DNA from 2 places in the Actinoplanes sp. NPDC051851 genome. Region 2 is predicted to be linked to the other one. Evidence: predicted binding sites of a transcription regulator. Region 2 holds the regulator's gene; the other holds the start of a gene.

Region 1 (3,402 bases), on a different contig from region 2:
TCCCCGAAGCCGGGGGCCTTCACCGCGGCGACCTTGATGGTCTTGCGCAGCGCGTTGACCACCAGGGTGGAGAGCGCCTGGCCCTCCACGTCCTCCGCCACGATCAGCAGCGGCTTGCCGTTCTGCAGCACCTTCTCCAGCAGCGGGAGGAGCTCCTCGATGCTGGAGATCTTCTGGGTGGTGAGGAGGATGTACGCGTCCTCCAGCACCGCCTCCTGCGACTCGGCGTCGGTCACGAAGTTCGGCGAGATGAAGCCCTTGTCGAACTGGAGACCCTCGGTGACCTCGAGCTCGGTCTGCAGCGCCGAGCCCTCCTCGACGGTGATGACACCGTCGCGGCCGACCCGGTCCATCGCCTCGGCGATCAGCTCGCCGATGGTGGCGTCCTGGGCCGAGATGGTGGCCACGTTGGCGATCGCCTTGTGGTCGGCGACCTCGACGGCCTTGGCCAGCAGCGACTTGGAGACGGCCTCGGCGGCCTGGTCCATGCCCCGCTTGAGGCCGATCGGGTTGGCGCCCGCGGTCACGTTGCGCAGGCCCTCGCGGACCAGCGCCTGCGCGAGCACGGTCGCGGTGGTGGTCCCGTCGCCGGCGACGTCGTTGGTCTTGGTCGCCACCTCCTTGACCAGCTGCGCGCCAAGGTTCTCGTACGGGTCGGTGAGCTCGATCTCCTTGGCGATGGTGACACCGTCGTTGGTGATCGTGGGGGCGCCGAACTTCTTGTCCAGGACGACGTTGCGGCCGCGCGGGCCCAGGGTGACCTTGACCGTGTCGGCGAGCGTGTTGACGCCGTGCTCCAGCAGGTGCCGGGCGTCGTCGGAGAAACTCAGGATCTTCGCCATGAATGGTCCCTTCACGCACTACCGCCCCGGTCCGGTTACCCGGACCGAGGCGGTCGCACTGTCAGTAGGTCACTTCTCGATGACCGCGAGGACGTCGCGGGCGGAGAGCACCAGGTACTCCTCGCCGGCGTACTTGACCTCGGTGCCGCCGTACTTCGAGTAGAGGACCACGTCGCCGACCTTGACGTCGAGCGGAACGCGGTTGCCCTTGTCGTCGATCCGGCCGGGGCCGACGGCGAGGACGGTGCCCTCCTGCGGCTTCTCCTTGGCGGTGTCGGGGATCACGATGCCGGAAGCGGTCGTGGTCTCAGCCTCGTTCGCCTGGACCACGATGCGGTCCTCGAGCGGCTTGATCGCAACCTTGGTCGCGGTAGTCACGGGCATACCCTCCTGGGTACAGGTTTCGCCGGCCATGAAACAGGCCGGTCAGATGCCTCATGCCACCGGGCGGGGCCGTCGTCGCGGGTGCCGGTCCGCCTGGTGCCTAACCTCCCGGGCCGGGGCCCGGTCGGCTGGCACCCTCATGTTGAGAGTGCTAACCGGAGATTATGCCGGAACTAGCACTCCGTCAACCAGAGTGCCAACCTGTCACGCCGGGGAGAATGCCTGGTGTGACCCCTGAACTCCTCGCTCTGTTACAGACCCCGGAAGGGGCGGAAGCCCTGGCCGCGGCGGCCTCGATCGGCGACGGTGAGCCGCTCGCCGCGGCCTCGGCGCTGCGTTCCCGGGGCTTCGGCGCGGAGCTCGCCGCCGCCGCACTCACCCAGGCTAGTTTGCGCCGCCGGGCCGCGATGAAGTTCGGCGCGGACGCCGCCGGAATGTTCTTCACCCGGGCGGGTCTGGAGCAGGCGACCCGGGCGGTGGTGGCGGAGCGCCGGGCCGCCCGCCTCGCCGCCTCCGGCGTCTCGTCCCTGGCGGATCTGGGGTGCGGGCTGGGCTCCGACGCTCTCGCCGCGGCACGTCAGGGCATCTCCGTGTACGCCGTGGAGGCCGACCCGGTCACCGCGGAGGTGACCGCCGCGAACGCCCGGGCGCTGGGGCTGGCCGGGTCTCTCCGGGTGGCGTGCGCCGACGCGACCACGGTGCCGGTGGAGGAGTTCGACGCGGTCTTCGCCGACCCGGCGCGCCGGCAGGCCGGACGGGGCCGGGTGTTCGACCCGAAGGCGTACTCGCCGCCGTGGGACTTCATCGCCGGGCTGGCCGACCGGGTGCCCCGGACCGTGCTGAAGCTGGCGCCCGGGATCGACCACGGGCTGCTGCCGCCGGGCGCGGAGGGGGAGTGGGTGAGCGTCGGCGGCGACCTGGTCGAGGCGGCGTTCTGGTGCGGCCCGCTCGCCGCGGCGCCCCGGCGGGCGACCCTGATCCGCCCCGCGGGCGTGGTGGAGCTGACCGGCTCGGGGGAGGAGCGGGCGGGGACCGGTCCGGTCGGCGCCTACCTCTACGACCCGGATCCGGCCGTGGTCCGCTCGCACCTGGTCGCCGAGTTCGCGGCCGGGATCGGCGGGCGGCTGGCGGACCCGGAGATCGCGTACGTGTACACCGACGGCCCGGTGGAGACGCCGTACGCCCGGCGCCTGGCGGTCACCGACGTGCTGCCGTTCTCGTTGAAGCGGCTGCGGGCACTGCTGCGCGAGCGGGGCGTCGGCACGCTGGAGATCCGCAAGCGCGGGTCGGCCCTGGTGCCCGATCAGCTCCGTAAGGATCTCAAGCTCTCCGGGCCGAACGCCGCCGGGCTGGTGCTGACCAGGGTGGCGGGGGCGCCGACCGCCCTGCTGACGGCGTACTCCTGAAGGGTCGTGAAGAATTTGATCTTGAAAGGTGCGGCGAGGGGCCTGACGTCGTAACGGGACCGAAACGTCGCAACGGGTCCGAATCGGGCGCGAGTGAAGATCGTCACGGGAGTACCGTGCCGCGCATGCCGAAGAAAGCGGCCGGTACCCCGGCCACACTGCTGCTGGCCAAGGAACGGGTGCCGCACACGCTGTACCCGTACGACGTCTCGCCGGACGCACCGAACTACGGGGCCCTGGTCGCGCAGGCGCTCGGGGTCGCACCCGGGATCCTGTTCAAGACCCTGGTCGCAGAGGTGGACGGCGGGCTCGTGGTCGGGGTCGTGCCGGTCACCGGTGACCTCGACCTCAAGGCGCTGGCGCAGGCGGCAGGCGGGAAGCGCGCGATGCTCGCGGACCGAGCGGTGGCCGAGCGCAGCAGCGGGTACGTCCGGGGCGGAATCAGCCCGCTCGCCCAGCGCAGGACACTGCCCACCGTGGTGGACGACTCGGCGTCCGGCCTGGACCTGATGTACGTCTCCGCGGGCCGCCGCGGTCTCCAGGTCGCCCTCGCGCCGGCGGACTTGATCCGCTTGACGGCGGCGACCGTAGCAACCATCAGGACGTGATCATCAAGCCCGGCGGCGCTCGTGTGAGCCGCCGGGATGATGCCGACCGTCCTCGCGGTTTCCGCCCACTCGGCGATCACATCTTACTTAGCGTTACATCATGCGCGGTGAGAGGCGACTGAGTGCCCCGCTCAGAAGGCATTCGGGCACAACCGTGTTGCC
Region 2 (3,402 bases):
CGCTCACCGCCGCCGGGTTCGAGTGGTACGAGGTCTCGAACTGGGCGAAGGAGGGCGGCGCGTGCCGGCATAACGAGCTCTACTGGACGAACGCCGACTGGTGGGGTCTCGGGCCGGGCGCGCACAGCCACGTCGGCGGCGTCCGCTGGTGGAACGTCAAGCACCCGTCCGCGTACGCGAAAAGGCTTTGGGAAGGTGTCTCCCCGGGTCATGCCCGCGAGGTGCTCACCGACGAGGACCGCCACCTGGAGGACGTGATGCTCCGGGTCCGCCTGCGCGAGGGCATCGCCCTGGACGGGGTGGACCCGGCCGGCGTCCGTCAGGCGGTGGACGGCGGGCTGGCCGTCGTCCGCGACGAGCGGATGATCCTCACGCTGGAGGGCCGTCTCCTCGCCGACGCGGTCGTCCGGGACCTGCTCACGTGACGTCTGCCCACGTGACGTCTGCTCACTTGATGATGGTCACGCTGAACGGATAGGTGAACGGCTCCCGGTTCGCGGCCTTGACACCCGCGATCACGCCGAGGATCGTCCCGGCCAGCCAGGCGACCCCCGAGACCACCACCCCGATCCCGACGCAGAGCGTCGCATATCCGATTAGTCCGACTATTGACCAGAGAAGCTGAAAATTCAGTGCTTTGATGGCTTCTGCCCGGACATAAGGCGACCGGTTGCCGTGCGCGAGCAGGGCGATCAGCGGGGCCACCCAGCCGCCGCAGCCGCCGAAGAGGAAGGCGCCCGCCGCGCCGCCGAAATGGGAGACGAGTGTCCAGGTCTGCTCGTCCGAGTTGTAGAAGGGCGCACCGTACTGTTTCGGGTCCGTCATGGCCGTCACGGTAGGGGCAATGGACAAGATCCGAAAGCAGTCCGGACTTTCGATCATCGCGCAGGTGCGCGGCGCGACGTAGACTGGCACTCTGTCCGCGGGAGTGCCAGAGGGAGGGGTCATATGAGTCTGGATGACCGCAAGCTCGAGGTCCTGCGGGCGATCGTCGAGGATTACGTCGAGACCCAGGAGCCGGTGGGCAGCAAGGCGCTGGTCGACCGGCACAAGCTGGGGGTCTCGCCGGCCACCGTGCGCAACGACATGGCCGTGCTGGAGGAGGAGGGCTACATCCGCCAGCCGCACACCAGTGCGGGACGGGTGCCCACCGACGCCGGCTACCGGCTCTTCGTCGACCGCCTCACCCGGATCAAGCCGCTCAGCCCGGCCGAGCGCCGGGCCATCGAGCGTTTCATGATCGGGGCGGTCGACCTGGACGACGTGGTGCATCGCACAGTCCGGCTCCTGGCGCAGCTGACCCGCCAGGTCGCGGTGGTGCAGTATCCGAGTCTCTCCCGCTCCGCGGTGCGCCATCTGGAACTCGTCCCGATCTCCACCACCCGGCTGATGCTCGTGATGATCACGGACACCGGCCGGGTCGAGCAGCGCCTGGTGGAGATGCCGGGTCCGGTCCCGGATCGTGACGTGTGGGATCTCCGCCGCCGTGTGAACGAGAAACTTGCAGGTCAGCGGCTTGCCGACACGCCGCCACTGGTGGCCGCGCTGGTCGACGAGTGCGAGCCGGCGAGCCGTGCCGCGATGGCCTGCCTCGCCTCGCTCCTGCTCGAGACCCTCGTCGAGCGGAGTGAGGAGCGCCTCGCACTCGCCGGGACGGCCAACCTGACGCGCGGCGGTGTGCTGGACTTTCAGGGCACGTTGCGTCCGGTCCTCGAAGCCCTCGAGGAGGAGGTCATCCTGCTCAAGCTGATCGGCGACCTGGAACCGCGTACCACCCGGGTCCGGATCGGCGACGAGAACGAGATCGACAACCTCCGGTCCGCGTCGGTGGTCAGCACCGGCTACGGTCCGGGCGCCACGATCGTCGGGGGCCTCGGGGTTTTGGGACCCACCCGGATGGACTACCCCGGCACCATCGCTACTGTTCGTGCAGTGGCACGCTACGTTGGCGACCTGTTGGCACAGAATTGACGGATCCGCGCAGACATTGAGGACTCCAAACCCCGTGGCCAAGGACTACTACGGAATTCTCGGCGTGAGCCGGGAAGCCACCGACGACGAGATCAAGCGCGCCTACCGCAAGCTGGCTCGGCAGTACCACCCGGATGTGAACCCCGATCCGGAGGCGCACGAGAAGTTCAAGGACATCAACGCGGCGTACGAGGTCCTCTCCGATGACCAGAAGCGCCAGATGGTGGACCTGGGCGGTGACCCGCTGGCACCCGGTGGCGGCGCCGGCGGCCCGGGCGGTCCCGGCGGGGCCGGCCCGTTCGTCGGTTTCCAGGACATCATGGATGCCTTCTTCGGCACCGCGGCCGGCGGTGGCGCCCGTGGCCCCCGCCCGCGCACGCGTCCCGGCGCCGACGCCATCCTGCGGCTCGAGCTCGACCTGGTGGAGACCGCGTTCGGCGTCGAGGCGCCGATCACCGTCGACACCGCCGTGCTCTGCACCCAGTGCTCCGGCGCCGGCACCGCGCCCGGCACCCACCTGGCCACCTGCGACGTCTGCTCCGGCCGCGGCGAGGTCCAGTCGGTGCAGCGCACCTTCCTCGGCCAGGTGGTCTCCTCCCGCCCCTGCCAGAACTGCCAGGGCCACGGCACGGTCGTCCCGAACCCGTGCCCGACCTGCGCCGGCGACGGCCGGATCCGCACCCGCCGATCGCTTACGGTCAAGATCCCGGCTGGCGTCGAGGACGGCATGCGCATCCGCCTGGCCCAGCAGGGCGAGGTCGGCCCCGGCGGCGGCACGGCCGGCGACCTCTACGTCGAGATCCACGAGCGCCCGCACGACGTCTACTCCCGCAAGGGCGACGATCTCCACTGCCGGGTCACGCTCCCGATGACGGCCGCCGCGCTCGGCACCCGGATGACCATCAAGACCCTCGACGGCGAGGAGAACATCGAGGTCAAGCCGGGTACACAGCCCGCCTCGACGCTCCGCATCCGTGGCAAGGGGGTCCCGCACCTGCGCGGTCAGGGCCGCGGCGAGCTCTTCGTCCACCTGGACGTCAAGACGCCGACCAAGCTCACCCCGGCCCAGGAGACCATGCTCCGCGACTTCGCCAAGACCCGCGGCGAGGACGTAGCCGAGCTCAGCAAGCAGGGCGGCTTCTTCAGCCGCATGCGCGACGCCTTCAACGGCCACTAGGCACTTTCGGACATCCGGCTCTTTCTCTTCGTTCTCTGCTCTCTCTTGAAGATCAAGAGCCGGATGTCGTAGCCCGCTGCATGGTCCGGACCGCAGCTCCCGCCGAGGGCCCGGCACTCGTCGCTGGCCGCTGGCGCGTCCAGACCGCTCCTCCCGCCGGGCGACCTGCGTGAGCGGTCGCGCTCACCCCGCATGTAGCGTGCGGGAGTGTCCGCGCCGCTGTTTCTGGTCGAGATCCTGCCCATCGGTCCGAC

The links. The regulator HrcA, encoded in region 2, represses chaperone genes, less so after heat shock. The targets are predictions, from matches to a motif close to GGTTNGCACNCTCNNNNNGAGNGTGCNAACC.
Region 1: a site for HrcA is predicted at 1,353-1,383, ahead of groES (co-chaperone GroES). Genes of this name have one in related genera too.

The regions. Positions count from the first base shown of each region.
Region 1 is NZ_JBFAYF010000006.1:114,479-117,880, forward strand. Features, by position in the region: gene groL (chaperonin GroEL) at 1-842, opposite strand, end outside; gene groES (co-chaperone GroES) at 912-1,226, opposite strand; gene AB0M08_RS08670 (methyltransferase domain-containing protein) at 1,445-2,632, shown strand; gene ybaK (Cys-tRNA(Pro) deacylase) at 2,758-3,240, shown strand.
Region 2 is NZ_JBFAYF010000027.1:71,983-75,384, reverse strand. Features, by position in the region: gene hemW (radical SAM family heme chaperone HemW) at 1-425, shown strand, start outside; gene AB0M08_RS24900 (DUF4870 domain-containing protein) at 448-825, opposite strand; gene hrcA (heat-inducible transcriptional repressor HrcA) at 949-1,971, shown strand; gene dnaJ (molecular chaperone DnaJ) at 2,006-3,148, shown strand; gene AB0M08_RS24885 (16S rRNA (uracil(1498)-N(3))-methyltransferase) at 3,356-3,402, shown strand, end outside.